2 linked regions of the Rhodopirellula bahusiensis genome follow. The protein of the gene in region 1 interacts with the protein of each later gene in a pairwise test. Links are inferred from orthologs where the notes say so. Each region holds a gene or a part of one and is shown on either strand. Other genes may lie near its edges.

Region 1 (7,698 bases):
CTTTTAGCAGTCTGCATCCCCACCCACCGGCCATTTCGCGGATTTAGTCGTGATATTGATTCTGAAAAACGGCGCGACCGACGATCAGATCGACCATGTGATCCAAAAGGTCGAGTCGATGGGGTTCCAGACGCACCTCAGCCGCGGGACGTTTCGCACGATCATCGGCATGATTGGCGACGAGAGTCTGACCACCGAACAACAGCTCCAATCGATCCCCGGCGTGCAACAAGTCGTTCCCGTTTTGCCACCCTACAAATTGGCCTCCCGAGAAGCTCATCCTGAATCCAGCGTCATCGACGTCTCGGGAGTGAAGATCGGTGGAGGCAACCTGGCCATGATCGCGGGGCCCTGCAGCGTCGAAGATCGCGACCGGATGATGCGAATCGGCGAGAGCGTCGTGAAATCAGGAGCCAACCTGTTTCGCGGGGGAGCCTACAAGCCGCGGACCAGCCCGTACGCATTTCAAGGGCTGGGCGAAGCTGGCCTGAAGATTTTGCGTGAAGTCGGCGATGCGTTTGGCGTGCCGGTTGTGACCGAGATCACCGACCCGCGAAATGTGGAGTTGGTGGCGGAGTACTCGGACATGCTGCAGGTCGGTGCTCGCAACATGCAGAATTTCGTGTTGCTAACCGAGGTCGGCAAAACCGAACGCCCTGTCCTTCTCAAACGTGGGATGGCGGCCACGATCCAAGACCTGCTCATGAGCGCCGAGTACGTGCTCTCTCAAGGCAACCCGAACGTGGTGCTTTGCGAACGTGGCATCAAGAGTTTTGATCCGTCGACTCGCAACCTGTACGACGTTGCCGCGGTGCCGGCTGTCCAAGGTCTGACGCACTTGCCGATCATTGTCGATCCGTCGCACGCGACCGGCCGACCTGATTTGATTCCGCCGTGTGCTATGGCGGGATTGGCGGCGGGTGCGGATGGCGTGCACATCGAAGTCCATGATTGTCCCGAAGAAGCCAAGAGCGACGGGGCACAAGCCTTGTTGCCTGAACAATACAACGAGATCGTCGGGAAGATGGCCGCGATGGCTGACCTGCTCGGCAAAACGATCTCACCCCTTCCGAATTCGAAAACTAACAACACCCCACCAACCGAGGCCCTCGCGTGAGTCGTCGCATCCTGATCGCCGGTAACTGGAAAATGAACATGCGTGCCGACTCCGGCGCGTCGCTTGCCAAGGGTATTGTCGACGCGGTCGGCAAATCGCCCGCTGTCGAAGTCGTTTTGTGCCCACCCTCGGTTTACCTGAGCAGCGTGGCGGATGCCGTCGCCGGAACTCCCGTCGAGTTGGGATCGCAAAACCTATACGCCGCCGAAGACGGTGCCTTCACCGGCGAAGTCAACGCGTCGATGTTGACCGATGTCGGATGCCGATTCGTGATCTTGGGCCACAGCGAACGTCGCCAATTGATGGGCGAAACCGACGCTTGCGTTGCGAAAAAGCTGCACGCTGCCTTCGCCGGTAACTTGGTCCCGATCGTCTGCGTTGGCGAAACGCTTGAGCAACGCGAATCGGGCGACACTGAATCGGTCGTCGAAACGCAAATTCGCGGATCGCTGGAAGGTTTGGACGAAGCTCGTGCGGCCAACATCGTCATCGCTTACGAGCCCGTTTGGGCGATCGGAACCGGCAAAACGGCCAGTAAAGAACAAGCCGAGGCGGTTCACGCTTTCATTCGTGAGCTTTTGGGAAAAATGTTCTCGACCGAAGTCGCCGAACAAATCCGAATTCAGTACGGTGGCAGTGTGAAACCGGGCAACGCAGAAGAGTTGTTGTCCCAACCCAATATCGACGGGGCTCTCGTCGGCGGTGCCAGCTTGAAAGTCGATGATTTCGCTGGAATCATCAAAGCGGCTCCTTCTGCCTGATTCGACCCTGTTTTCGTTCCCACAACCTATCCATTTCAACGGACTGTTCGCCGTGAGTGTCGCTTTCGATTCTTTGCTCCAACCCGCGTCGTTGGTCAATCAACTGATTCCCGCCCTGCCCTTGGCCTCGTTCATGAGCGTGGTTCTGGGTTGGTTGATGGCGTTTTTGTCGGTGTTCTTGATCCTGTTGATCTTGATTCAACGCGGCAAAGGCGGCGGATTGACGGGTGCCTTGGGTGGACCCGGCGGTCAGTCGGCGTTCGGCAGCAAGGCGGGTGACACGTTCACCGCCATCACCGTCGGCACAGCCGCCGTATGGGCTCTGGTTTGTGCATTCGCGATGTACCAGTTGGGTGCTCACGCTCCAGCCGTTGCGGATACGAATGACTCGCAGATTCAGTCCGGGCCTGGTGACGACGTCGAAGACATCACCAGCGGATTGGTTGTGCCAACCGGCACCGACGAAGCTGACACGACCGATTTGGAAGATGCCATTGGTTCGATCGGCGGACTGTCGTCAGGCGATTCGGACGTTGCGGAAACTGAAGCGGCTGTTGAAACAGAGGCCGTCGAGGAAGCTGAAGCCGCAGTGGAAGAAGCTGAGTCGACCGAAGCGGAAACCACCTCGGACGAGGAAGCTCCGTGACGCAGGCGTCCATCAGCACGCAAGCAAACCTCTCTTCACCGCACGGCGGGTCGCCCTACCCTTCGCTGCGCAGCATGACCGGCCAGGGCCGAGGCGAAACGTCCGGTTCGGCTGGCTCGGTCGTCACTGAGATTCGCTCGGTCAACAACCGAGGCCTGAAGATCATCCTTCGCACCAGCGATTCGGTGTCAGAGTTTGAACCGAAGATGGAATCGCTGGTTCGTCAGCATTTGCACCGTGGCAGCGTCACGGTGCAAGTTCGATTCACGCCGCCACCCGGAGCCGACCTGCCCCGGATCAACGCCGATGCGGTGCGATCCTACGCGGAACAATTGGCTCAGGTTGCTGATTCCTTGGCGATGGGCGACGCCGTCACGTCCACTAACATCGATTTGGCTCACCTGATGCAGATGCCGGGTGTGCTGGAATCTCCTTCCGCCGGCGGCCAAAATCGATCGTCCAGCGAACAGGAAACGGCCGCGAAATGGTCGTTGATTCAAGACAGTGTTGAATTGGCGCTGGACCGTTTCAAACAGATGCGATCGGACGAGGCCATCGCGATGGCGGAATCGATTGAGCAAGACATGACGCTCATCCAGACTCGTTGCGAGGAAATCGCCAAGCGAACTCCTCAGGTGGTGGCCCGTTATCAAGAACGGCTTCGCGAACGCATTGAAAAAGCGTTGGCGGAGAATGGTTTGTCGGCGGGCGACCCGGTCGATCTGATTCGCGAAGTCCAGCTTTTTGCAGATCGATCCGACATCAGCGAAGAATTGACCCGCCTGGGAAGTCATTTGAGTCTGATGCGAGGCGTGTTGGTTGGTGAATCTGCAGAAACGGCCTCGAGTGAATCGGGCAGCCGCGGGGAAGCCGTCGGCCGCAAGCTCGATTTCATCATCCAGGAGCTCAATCGCGAAACCAACACGATTGGCAGCAAGGCCGGGGACGCTGAAGTTGCCGAGCATGTGGTCGAGATCAAATGCGCGATCGAACGCATGCGTGAACTCGTTCAGAATTTGGAGTGACCATCGAATGAACGATCCATCCAGCTCATCCGCCTGCGAAACCGCTCATCCGGGCCGTTTGGTCATCATTTCGGGGCCCAGTGGCGCGGGAAAGTCGACGGTCGTCAAGCAATTGATGAAACGTTGCGACGTGCCGCTCCAGCTCAGCGTTTCCGCGACCACTCGCGAGCCACGTCCGGGCGAAAAACACGGCCAGGACTACTTTTTTCTCTCGCATGAAGAGTTTGAAAGACGTCGAAAGTCCGACGACTTTGTCGAATGCAAGCAAGTTTTCAGCCTCGGGCAGTGGTATGGCACCCTGAAGGACCAAGTTGCCACTGGCCTGAACGCCGGGAAATGGGTAATTTTAGAGATTGATGTGCAAGGCGCGATGGCGGTGTTGGATGACCCTCACTACCGCCCCCTGACGATCTTTGTGCATCCAGGCAGCATGGAAGAATTGGAACGACGGTTGCGAAACCGTGGCACCGAATCAGAATCTTCCCTGACTGCTCGACTCGAAACCGCCGCGGCCGAGATGCAATGCTTGAGCCGCTATCAATACGAAATCATCAATGAATCGGTCGACAACGCTGTCACCGAAATTTGCCAGATCTTACTGGATCAAAGGAAAACGACGCCGTGCTCGAAGAACTGAAAGAAGAAGAAATCGTCAACAAGATCGGTGGCCGTTTCAAACTCAGCACCTTGATCCAAAAACGCCTCGTCCAGCTCAACCAGGGCAGCCGAGCGTTGGTCAGCGTGGACACGCACGACAAAATGTCGATCGTGTTGCAAGAGATTGTCCAGGACAAGATCTTCCTGAACATGGAAAACGAAATCGAAACCATCGACGATCTCGATGCCATCGTCGCCGCCAGCGAAGCTCCTGAACTGGATCCGTCGGACCTGTAATGGAACCCAAGACGCGGCGGATTCTGTTGGCGATTGGTGGTGGAATCGCCGCGTATAAAGCGGCCGACCTGTGCAGCAAACTGGCACAGGCCGGTCATCAAGTTCAGGTGGTCACCTCACGGGCGGCCACCGAATTCATTGGCGACGCGACTTTGGCGGCGCTCTCGGGGCGTCCGGTTGTTCACGATGTCTTCGATCCACGATTTCCGCTGGGCAGCCACATTGAGCTGATGCGAGAAATTGATGCCATGGTCGTTGCGCCCGCGACAGCGAATTTGATGGCTCAGTTCGCTCACGGGATGGCTTCGGACTTGATCAGCACGCTGTATCTGCAAAACACCCGCCCCGTGCTTCTAGCACCCGCGATGAGTGACCCGATGTGGAATCACGCCGCGGTGAAACGGAACGTTCAATCGCTCCAGGAAGACGGTTGCCACTTCGTCGGACCCGACGACGGCTGGCTGAGTTGCCGAGTCAAAGGCACCGGTCGAATGAGTGAACCAGTGACGATTTTACAAACACTGGAAACGCTGTTCCGCGGCGATTCATCGGACGCCAAGTAGCGACGCCGCGGATCGTGCGACAATCCGTCGCCGATGAAATCGATTTCAGCGATGTTTTGGTTATGACACGGGGAGTCCGATCTTTGGCACAATTCTTGTTGGGGATTCCGACTACGATTGAACGGTCGTTTCCTTTGGAGCCGATCTTATCTCGACAGTCTTCGATCTCACTGAGGCGGTAACCGTTTCGCCCGATCCGTGCCATGGATCAAAAGTTGCCCTGGAGATTAAGAAATGGGGTCGGTTCAATGATTGTGTCTGGCTTGGGATTGTCCGGGCGATTCGCACCGCGTCTCGCGTTTCACCATCGAGTTATTGAATAGCTTTCATGACGGTCCATGTTTTTGGTCACCGCAATCCTGACACGGATGCGATCTGCAGTGCTTTGGCCTACGCTGATTTCCTTCGCCAAACGACCCGTCCCGATGCGGTAGCGGCGTGTTGTGGTCCACCTAACGAACGGACCGAATTTGCCCTTCGGCAAGCCAAGTTGACGGCGCCCAAGATCATCATGGATGTTCGGCCGGAGCTGGAGGACATCTGCAATCGAGATGTTGTCGTCGCTCGGACGTCAGACGTTTTCTACGAAGTCTACGAACGCATGGACGAGCATGAGCTTCGCTCGATCCCGGTGCTCGATGACAACGACCAGTTGATCGGATTGGTCACTCTGCTTGATCTTCTGGAGTTGGTCTTTCAAGGCGGCGTGGATCCCTATCGATCTCGTGAAGTCCGTACGAACCTGGACAAGGTTGTTTCCGTGTTGGGCGGGTCGTACCAGCACGCGGTGGATTCGGGACTGAATGAGGACATGATTCTGACCGTTGGTGCGATGAGCGCCGGCGGGTTCTGCGAACGCATGAAGCAGTTTCCGGCGGATCGATTGTTGGTCGTCAGTGGCGATCGACCGACGATTCAACTGCCCGCACTCGAGATGGGAGTGCGTGGATTGGTCGTGACGGGCGGCTATGAGCTCTCCAGCGGATTGATGGAACTCGCACGCGGACGCGGTGTGACGGTCATCAACAGTCCGTTTGACACCGCAACGACGACGATGCGGATCAAAGCCGCTCAGTTAATCGAAGAAGTCGTCAATCGAGATTTCTTGGCACTGTCCGCCAAGTTGCCTGTCGCGGCGGCCAAGCAACAAATTTATCGCTCGGCTCAAACTGTGTTCCCTGTCGTCGACAATCAAAAACTGATTGGCGTGCTGAGCAAATCCGACATGGTTCACCCACCTCGTCCTCAATTGGTGTTGGTCGATCACAACGAGATTGGACAAGCGGTGGAAGGTGCGGAAGAGTCCGACATCGTCGAAGTTCTCGATCACCACCGGCTTGGTGGTTCGCTGAAGTCCACCGGTCCGATTCGCTTCATTATGGACCCCGTCGGATCCACGTGCACTTTGGTGGCACGCATGTATCGCCAAGAAGGCTTGGAACCTGAGTCTGGCATCGCGCTTTGCATGGCGTCAGGCATCATCAGTGACACGCTGTATTTGCGATCGCCGACGACGACGGATGTGGACCGCGAACTGCTGACTTGGTTGCAAGGATTCTGCTCCGTGGATCTGGCTGAATACGCCAACGAGTTCTTCGAGATCGGCTCGGCACTTCGTTCCTGCACGCCGGATAAAGTCGTTCGTGAAGACTGCAAGCAATTCGAAGAAAACGGGCGACGGTTCTCGATCTCTCAGATTGAAGAGATCGGGTTGGATCTGTTTTGGGAACGCCAAACCGAGCTCAGCCAAGCGTTGGTCCGATTGTCGGAGCAAGAAAACCTTGAGTTTTCAGCGTTGCTGGTGACTGATATCTCGAGCAACGGAAGTTTGTTGCTGATGAGCAGCGAGCCGGAAGGTTGGGAGGAGATCAATTACCCCCAGCTCGAGGATCGGCTGTATAAATTAGAGAACGTCGTTAGTCGCAAGAAGCAGTTGTTGCCTCTGATTAGCAGCCTGCTAGAGCAATCTCCCGCACCCACGTGAGCCCGTCATGCAGTTCCGCATCGTCCATTTGATCTTGGCGTTGACGTGGGCTGCGATAGTTTTCTCTTTGGTGCGATTAAACCCGGTGTTCTGGGTGGCTCTTGGCCCGGCGACCATTGGACCGCTGGCCGGACGAGCCGCTTCGGGAACCTTGGAAGGCATGGTTCTCGGGTTTCTGTCCACCATGTTCTGGTGCTTTCTCGCATCCATTTTCTCGGGCATGGTATTGATGTCCTTCGCGGTGGCGGTTCACTTGCAAGGTTTGGGCTTGGACACCATGGTCGGGCTCGTTGTTGGCTTGACCTTGTTTTATTCTCTAATCGCTTTGTTTGCCGGGTACATTGGCGGCCGCATCGCAATTTCTTAAGGCCGCCAGTTGCGATCGAGCGGATGACTGGTCCGGCTCTCTACCCAACTTCTCTCTTTGGTAACCAACATGACTCGATGGCCCGGTGTGAAGCTCTTTGATTTGACCGGACGAACCGCGCTCATCACGGGAGGTTCCAAGGGCTTGGGCGAAGCGATGGCGGCGGGGCTCGCATCCGCGGGAGCCAACGTTTGTCTGGTCAGTCGCAATGAACAAGAAGCGTCCGAGGCGGCAAAGAAGATTGCTGACGAATACCCGGTTCAAGCAATCGGCATCGGGGCGGACGTGACCGTCGAAAGCGATGTTGCTGAGATGGTGCAGCAATGCGTCGACCAGTTTTC
Region 2 (7,699 bases), 180 kb from region 1 along the record:
AAGAGCATTGCCCTCCGTCGTGACCATCGAAGTCATCGGCGTGATGCAAGCCGATGGTGAGGTGCGGCAAGACGCGCCGACCTCGGGAGTGGTGATCGACGAACAGGGCCACGTGCTGACGTCCTCTTGGGTGACCGGTGGTGATTCAGCCAGCATCATCGTCAACGCCCCGAGCGGCAAACGGTATCCCGCGGAAGTCGTTGCCAAAGACGAACACCGAGACCTTGTCCTTTTGAAAATCGCGTCCGGCGACGAGACATGGCAACCGATCGAATTCCCGAGCACCGACCAAACGACCGATACAGTCGGAGAAACCGTGGTCGCAGTGGCCCGGTACGGAGAGATCAACACTCCAATGGTCAGCACTGGAATTCTCTCTGCAATCGGTCGCCTCGACGGAACCGCAATCCAAACCGATGCCAGGATCTCACCCGCGTTTTACGGTGGTCCTTTGGTCGATCTGAAAGGTCGCTTCCGTGGCATCGTGATTCCCGCGGTGGGTGAGGGCGGCGCCGAAGAGTCGACCGCATGGTACGACTCCGGAATCGCTTTCGCGGTCCCCAGTCCGATCATCGCTCAAAAGCTGGACCAACTGCGTCGTGGCGAAAACATCCAACAAGGCTTGCTCGGCTTTGTCGTCGCCGGCAGCGATCCGTACGCCGATGGAACCGAACTGAGTGTCGTTCGAAAACGTTCGCCTGCTGACAAAGCCGGCCTGAAAGTCGGCGATGAACTGAAAACAATCGGCGGCCAAAACGTCACGCGACGACAGGAAATCAAACTCGCGTTGGGTCGGTACGACGCTGGCAACGAAGTCGAAATTGAGTACGAACGCGATGGAAAGCGAATGTCCTCCACGGCGACGATGATCGCCACGATCCCGCCGCTTCAGCCGCAATTCATCGGCGTGATCGCAGCCGATGAAATGGAAGAAAAGACGGCTGACGACTCTACCGAAGACAAATCGAAACCATCGGTTTCAGTCATCGTCCAAAACGTTTGGAATCAATCGCCCGCCGACGGCATCCTGAAGATCAACGACCGTTTGATCGAACTCGACGGTGCCCCCATCCTTGACACCAATGCACTTCGGCAGCGACTTTGGGCATCCGATCCCGAAATCGCGATGGAACTAATAATCGAACGCGATGGCGAAACTCAAACCGTCTCGATCGACCCGCTAACGCTCGACGGGCCGCTGGATCGCATCCAATCTTTCAAGACACCCGCTCCATTGGCCGCAGACGCATGGAACGTCGAAGAGCTACAACTGCCTGACATCACCAACGAAGCAGCGATCTGGTTCCCCAAATCAGAACTCGCGGCAGAAACAGATCCCGACGAAACGCCGTCGTCGCCATTGGCACTGGCGATTGTTCTGGCGCCTCCCAAAGACCGCGATCCATCCGCGATCCTGGGCCCATGGAAAGACCTGGCCCGTGAACGTCACGTCGCGGTGTGCGTCATCTGCAGCGATGGTGACGACCAATGGCGTCCCAACGAAATCGACGCGATCACCAAGCTGACAGCGGCATCACTCAAACGATCCGGTGCTTTGCCATCCGCGGTCTCACTGATCGGTGGAGGAGCATTCACGATGAATGAAAAAGCTAACCCCGCAGATTCGATGGCACTGGGAGCCTCGCTCTCGACAACAAACGTGTTTGCTGGCGTGGCAATATCAAACGAGACCGAACCGCCCGCGGTTCGCCTTCGCAAAGACGGACCGCCGCGATTGCTTCGAGTCTTGATCCCAAACCCGCCCGATTCAGAATTGCCGTTCTGGGCCGAGACACTTCGCCGAATCGGGTGCCCGCTGCAGACCACCCTCACGCTCAATCGCGACCTCTGCCTTCAATGGACTCAATCGCTGCTCGCCATGTGATCAAAAAAGAAAGTTCGCCAACCACTACTTTTCGCGAAGCGAGCATCGATCGTTGGGCTCTGGTGGGATATCCCCAGAAAATCAGAGAACACTCTCCACAATCCCGCTTCGCGAACGCTGAAACAGTCCCATGAACTTCTTTCGAATCCATGGTCGTCGGCTCAAAACCTTTCGCCGGTATGCTTTGATTGCCGCCGTTTCACTCGCCCCCGCATGGGGCGTCCACACTTGGTTGGGAACTTCCGAGAACACGACCATGGCCCAGAACATCAACGTTCCCTTGCCGACGCTCGGCGGGGCTCAACTGTGGACGGATCACGACCACCGAAACGGCTATCGAATTCAGCAGAATGCGGTGACGAAGCATTGGCGACTTCTGGATCCCAACAACATCCGCCGGGCTTGGGGAAGCCGAGCGGATGTCGATGAAGCCCTCAACGAACTGCAGCCAGAAATCGCATCGCCCGGCGATCGCCCAGTCGTCGTCCTGCTGCACGGTTTGATGCGGACCGACAACTGCATGAAATCACTGGAGACCAAACTCCACACCGAAGGCTTCGATCAAACCATACGGTTTGGTTACGCCAGCACTCGCGGGTCACTGGCTGAATCTGCCGCGGCACTGCGTGAGGTCCTCGAGCACCAATCGCCCGACGCTGAGTTCGCCTTCGTCGGCCATAGCATGGGCAACATCATCACTCGACATTTGATCGGCGATCTGCAAGCCGACGGTGACCCACACGGCTTGCTGCCTCGAATGAAATCAATGGTCATGCTCGGGCCGCCTAATCAAGGTGCCGCAATCGCTCGGCGACTCGCCCCGACCGGCGTCTTCGGACTGGTTGCCGGCCCCGGTGCAATGGAACTTGGAACACGATGGTCCGACGTCGAATCAAACCTCGCGACACCACCGTTCCCATTCGCAATCGTCGCAGGCAAAGTCGCGACACCAATCGCGAATCCACTGGTGGATGGCGAGGGCGACTTTGTGGTCAGCCTAGAAGAAGCTCAACTGGATGGAGCTCAAACGGTTCACCAAGTCCCAGTGCTGCACTCATTCCTAATGGAAGAACCCGACGTGCAAGACTGGACGATCGAGTTCCTGAAGGACCACTGAATCCCAGCGTTTGCTTTGCGGGGTCAAACGCGTTTCTCGCTCCACAGCTTCAACAACTCAACCAAATGATTGGCGGAGCTGACCATCTCATCCAGGCTCGCGAATTCGAGGACGCTGTGGATGTTGTGCTGACCACTGGACAAGTTCGGCGTCGGCAATCCTTTCTCGGTCAATTGACTGCCGTCGGTGCCGCCTCGCACAATGGCTGTTTGGCAAGGCAACCCCAAATTCTCAAACGCTTGCTCGGCGAGCGATATCGACTCGGGCAACTTGGCCAATCCATCCGCCAGGTTTCGGTATTGCCGTCGCACATCACACTGCAACTGCATCCCAGGCCAAGCCGCGGTGGCTTTCTCAGCCAACTCGCGAACTTTGTCGGCATAGACCGACAACTGGTCGCTATCGAAGGATCGCAAAATCAGTTCCACACGCGTTTGCCCCACACCGCCGACAATGTCGTGCAGGTGGATGAATCCATCGCGGCCATCAGTGGTCTCGGGAGTCTCCGATTCTCGCGGCAATGAAGCCGCAAAATCGGACGCCGCCCGCAACGAATTCACCATCCGATCTTTCGCGATCGCAGGGTGAATATTGTGTCCTTGAAAGATCAACGTCATCGCGTCAGCGGAAAAAGTCTCGACGTCAATGATGCCTTGGCCCCCACCGTCGATGGTGTAAGCCACCGTTGCATCGAGCTCTTGCAGATCCAACTTGTCCGTGCCGCGTCCGATTTCTTCGTCGCAAGTCATCACGACACGAACCGGGCCGTGAGGTAGGTGGGGGTTCTCGATCAACGTCTCCGCGAGTTCCATAATGATGGCCACCCCGGCCTTGTCATCGCCACCCAACAACGTCGATCCGTCGGTGGTGACCAAGGTGTGCCCGACCATCTTTTCCAAATCAGGGCATCCGGCAACCGTGATCGCGTTTCCACTCGGAAGCTGGATGTCACCGCCGGAGTACGACTCAACAACTTGAGGATTGACCGACTCACTCGGCGCTTCGGGCGAAGTGTCCATGTGAGCAACGAGAGCAACCGTCGGTGCTTGCCCGTCGATCGTGGCAGGAACGGTCGCTGTCACAACCGCGTGTTCATCCAGGACCACATCAGCCAGTCCCATCTGCATCAATTCATCCGCCAACATCCGACCCAATTCGCGTTGGCTTTCCGTACTGGGGTAAGCTTGTGACTGCGGGTCGGCGGCAGTGTTCAGTCGGACGTATCGGAGAAATCGTTGCAGCAATCGGTCTTGGTTGATCATCGGACGCGAAGTCCCTCGATTCGAAACACGGCCATGTGGGATGCACCATCGGGGCCCTCGCCACCGGGGTATTGATACTTCTCAGTATCCAAGACGAACTTACCTTCGACCATGACCGGTCGCGGAACAAAATCTGTGGTTCGTCCCGGTTGCATCTCAATCATCACACAATCGAACAAAGCCGCACCGGGTCCGAAACAGCATTCCTGGTTATCTCGCACCAGCACAAACTGATCGATGTCGGTTTCTTTGTACAACGTGCTCGGCAACATATAACCGCGCAAACGCACCTTGCGACCATTCAGAAACTTCAGTTCCTTGGTCAACTTCTTTTCGTCGAAAACTTCGCCCTTTTCGATATCAAAGGTCAAATCGTCAAACGTGATATCGCCTTTGGCCAGGTCCGCTTGGCTGCTCTTCCGCACCTCGACCTTTTCACGTCCGGCGGCGTCACCACGCATCGCAGCCCGGCGTTGCTCGATGATTGATCGAGCCGTCGCGGTCCGTTCCTTCTGGGTCTGGGTGTCATCAGCAAAAGACGAAGCCGGAAGGACGGATCCAACGGCGAGGCATCCCGCCATCACCGTCCAAAAAATTCGCGAATTCAGTTTCATCTGACGAGCATCCATCGTTCGTGGAAGAAAATTGCTGTACCGTTCGCCCGCAACGTCGTGCACCCATCGTACCAATGTCTGCCGCGACTCCCACAACACCAAATCGCAATCGGCGTCAGCACGCAAACGACACGCCCTCCGCGTCGCAGCCCCACCGTCCGCCAACCAGTCTATTTGTACTGGTCGACTCGCATTTTGTAGAACATTGCGTTTTCAAAGTCGTCTTTGCTCTGCGGGACGCGATTGACCTTGAATGTTCCGGCCAGTTTGCGTTTGGTCAGTCCAGCACGCACGGCTTCACCGGGTGGCAAGGTCACTTCAATCATGTCGCTGCTGCGGGGATCTCCGCCAAAGCAACACGTGCCAAGGTCAGGCACCAAAACGAACTGACGCAGCATTCCGCTGCCGCTGCTGGGGTGGATGTACCCCTTCAAAAAAATGGCTTCTCCGTCGATCGTCAGCGCATCCGGGGTGGGTTGGTCCGGACCATTGGGCTCCGACTGCAACTTGTAAAACGCAACGCGTTCGTACCCCTCGGGAACCTCGGTCAGATACGTGTACGTGTGAAACCCCAATCCACCGACCAGCAACAGAAGGCAGCCAGCCAAACCCAACTTTGCCACTCCTGAGCCGCTGTACTCGTCCGGGAACCGACTGATCGCCCGCAAAGCGATCACCCCGGCCAAAATGCCAGGCACCGTCAGGATCAGCATTGGCGAAAAGGTTGGCATCAATCCGGGCAGCGACAAACACAAGAACACCAGCGACGCAATGGCACCGCGGTTGATCGCTTTGTAGGGAAACTCAGCAGCGTCTGCGGCCCCTGAAAACTGAACTTCAGCGGACATAACTGAATACAACCAATCGTGAGAAGACAAATCAAATCGAAACGACCACCAACCATCTCACACGGAAATGGAGTAATCCCCGGGTGATACGAGCCAGAATGCTGGTCGGTTCAGCGGTGAATTTAACCTCAAACCATGGTGCACCGCACCCGCTAGGCAAACGCTTTTCTCAACATCGCCAGGCTCTTCGGAATCGCCGTTTCATGCGCCTCGCTGCCCTCAAATTCCAGGCTGATGTAGCCGCGATAATCCACCGCCCGCAGGGTTTCGGCCACCCGGTCGTAATCGATGTCCAGCGTGTACCAAGTCCCACCGCCAAAATACGTTTTGGCCTGCACAAACACTGCCTCGGGGGCCAGCTGTTTGTACTGCTCGTACTGATTTTCGAGGAAATTGCCGGTGTCCAGCGTCGCCCGCAACCAGGGCGAGTCCACTTCGCCGATGACTCGCAGAACGCCTTCCGCGGTGCGGCCTAGCCCCCAGTGATTCTCCAACCCCATCACCACACCGCACTTTTCCGCGACCGGCAAACATTTCTCAAATCCTTCCCGTACCCAGCCAAACCCTTCCTCGTCGGTGTGCCCTTCTAAAGTCGGCTCAATCCCCTTGTTTGCCATCAGCTCATCGAAGCTGCCCGACGTTCCCCAACGACCGGTGTTCACCCGAATCGTTGGGATTCCCATCGCATACGCCAACTCAATGCAGTGGATCGTGTGATCGACATTCTTCTGACGTTCCGCAGGATCCGGAGAAACAAAGGATTGATGAGTCGACATCCCGCACAAACTCAAACCACGACGAAACGCCCGCTGCTTGATTCGCTGCAACGTGCCATTGGACTCGTCGGTCATTTGGACGTGCAAAACTTCGACCGCATCGAACCCAGCGTCCGCAGCCAAGTCCACGCACTCCTCGATGGAAAGCTTGCTGTCATCGCGATACCGCCAATACGAATAGGTCGAAACCGCGATCGGATTCGGGGTCCGAGAACGAGCAGCTTCTTTTTCACGCGTTTCGTCCTGAGCCAGAGCCACTCCATTCGCGCATGCCAACGCTCCCATCGCCCCAGCAACGCCTGCCATCCAAGCTCGACGCGATCCCCGCACCGATGAAGCTGTCCCATCGCGGCCGGTAAGTCTCGGATTCGTTTCAACGCTCATAGCAAATTCCTTGGTGCTTCGATCAATGAGAACGTGATGGCCCGCCAAACCGTCTCCAACATGGAGCCCCAGCATTGTAGCGACCGACGATGCAGACAGAAGTGAACCCTGCCGAACTCAAACCAAACCTCCATCGGAACCATCTTCAAATCAGGCTACCTCCGCCCGCGTTGAACCCTCAGAAACATGAATCGAATACGCCCGCCCAAACACGGTGTCGGACGACCTAATTAGTGTGATCAAGCCTCAGCTTCAAAGCGGTCTCGCCACACGACACCGGATACACACGTTCACTCGGCATGATCAACTTGTCGTAGCGTAAGTTGTCGCTGTTTTCACTCTGCTCGCGAACGAAATCGGAAATGTCATCGATCTCGACGATCCAATCGCACGCGAACTGCCGAAGTGCCTCACCTCGCAACCCAAGTTGGACCGCACGACGATCCATTTTGTCACCGTTGGGAGCATGGTCGGGATCCCATTGCAAACGGACATCTGAATCGGCAACACGCTGCTGCCAATCGGTACGGGGCTCATACAGATCGGGCTCATATGTGGAGTGAACTGCCTTTGAAAGAATCAAATCAAAGGCCGATCGCTTGATACGAATTGCCAAAACAACCTCCTGGATTGAGCTCGAGCAGGCGAAGGTAGCCATCGGATTCGCAAACATCGAGAACGTACACGTCAGGAGGTCGTGCAGTCTTCCCAGACTGCTTCTTGGCGGATTTTCACATGGTGCACCTCTCCCGAAACGAAGTTTTGGGAGAGCGACATACCCGGTCGAGCGCCGCCGCTCAGGCGTGCGAGAGG

What was found.
Region 2: the proteins of tpiA (region 1) and pepT interact in binary tests that used the Escherichia coli proteins (3 or more experiments, as listed by UniProt). The link is inferred for Rhodopirellula bahusiensis from one-to-one orthologs.

Annotation. Positions count from the first base shown.
Region 1 is NZ_NIZW01000004.1:87,391-95,088, reverse strand. What follows is about bases 1-2,995. They hold tpiA (triose-phosphate isomerase), read left to right. Parts: upstream 1-1,113; coding sequence 1,114-1,878; downstream 1,879-2,995. Other genes in these bases: CEE69_RS07015 (YicC/YloC family endoribonuclease), read left to right, coding at 2,599-2,995; secG (preprotein translocase subunit SecG), read left to right, coding at 1,931-2,524; aroF (3-deoxy-7-phosphoheptulonate synthase), read left to right, coding at 50-1,117. Also shown: more of CEE69_RS07015, read left to right, coding at 2,996-3,549; gmk (guanylate kinase), read left to right, coding at 3,557-4,186; CEE69_RS07005 (DNA-directed RNA polymerase subunit omega), read left to right, coding at 4,171-4,443; CEE69_RS07000 (phosphopantothenoylcysteine decarboxylase), read left to right, coding at 4,443-5,006; CEE69_RS06995 (putative manganese-dependent inorganic diphosphatase), read left to right, coding at 5,335-6,990; CEE69_RS06990 (hypothetical protein), read left to right, coding at 6,998-7,357; CEE69_RS06985 (SDR family NAD(P)-dependent oxidoreductase), read left to right, coding at 7,427-7,698. UniProt on the Escherichia coli protein: Involved in the gluconeogenesis. Catalyzes stereospecifically the conversion of dihydroxyacetone phosphate (DHAP) to D-glyceraldehyde-3-phosphate (G3P).
Region 2 is NZ_NIZW01000004.1:273,872-281,570, forward strand. The notes cover bases 2,146-5,141. They hold pepT (peptidase T), read right to left. Parts: upstream 4,265-5,141; coding sequence 3,026-4,264; downstream 2,146-3,025. Other genes in these bases: CEE69_RS07615 (alpha/beta hydrolase), read left to right, coding at 2,146-3,002; CEE69_RS07625 (DUF3299 domain-containing protein), read right to left, coding at 4,261-4,893; CEE69_RS07630 (DUF3299 domain-containing protein), read right to left, coding at 5,049-5,141. In the rest of the region: CEE69_RS07610 (trypsin-like peptidase domain-containing protein), read left to right, coding at 1-1,885; more of CEE69_RS07615, read left to right, coding at 2,016-2,145; more of CEE69_RS07630, read right to left, coding at 5,142-5,726; CEE69_RS07635 (sugar phosphate isomerase/epimerase family protein), read right to left, coding at 5,879-6,886; CEE69_RS33095 (DUF4291 family protein), read right to left, coding at 7,113-7,502. UniProt on the Escherichia coli protein: Cleaves the N-terminal amino acid of tripeptides.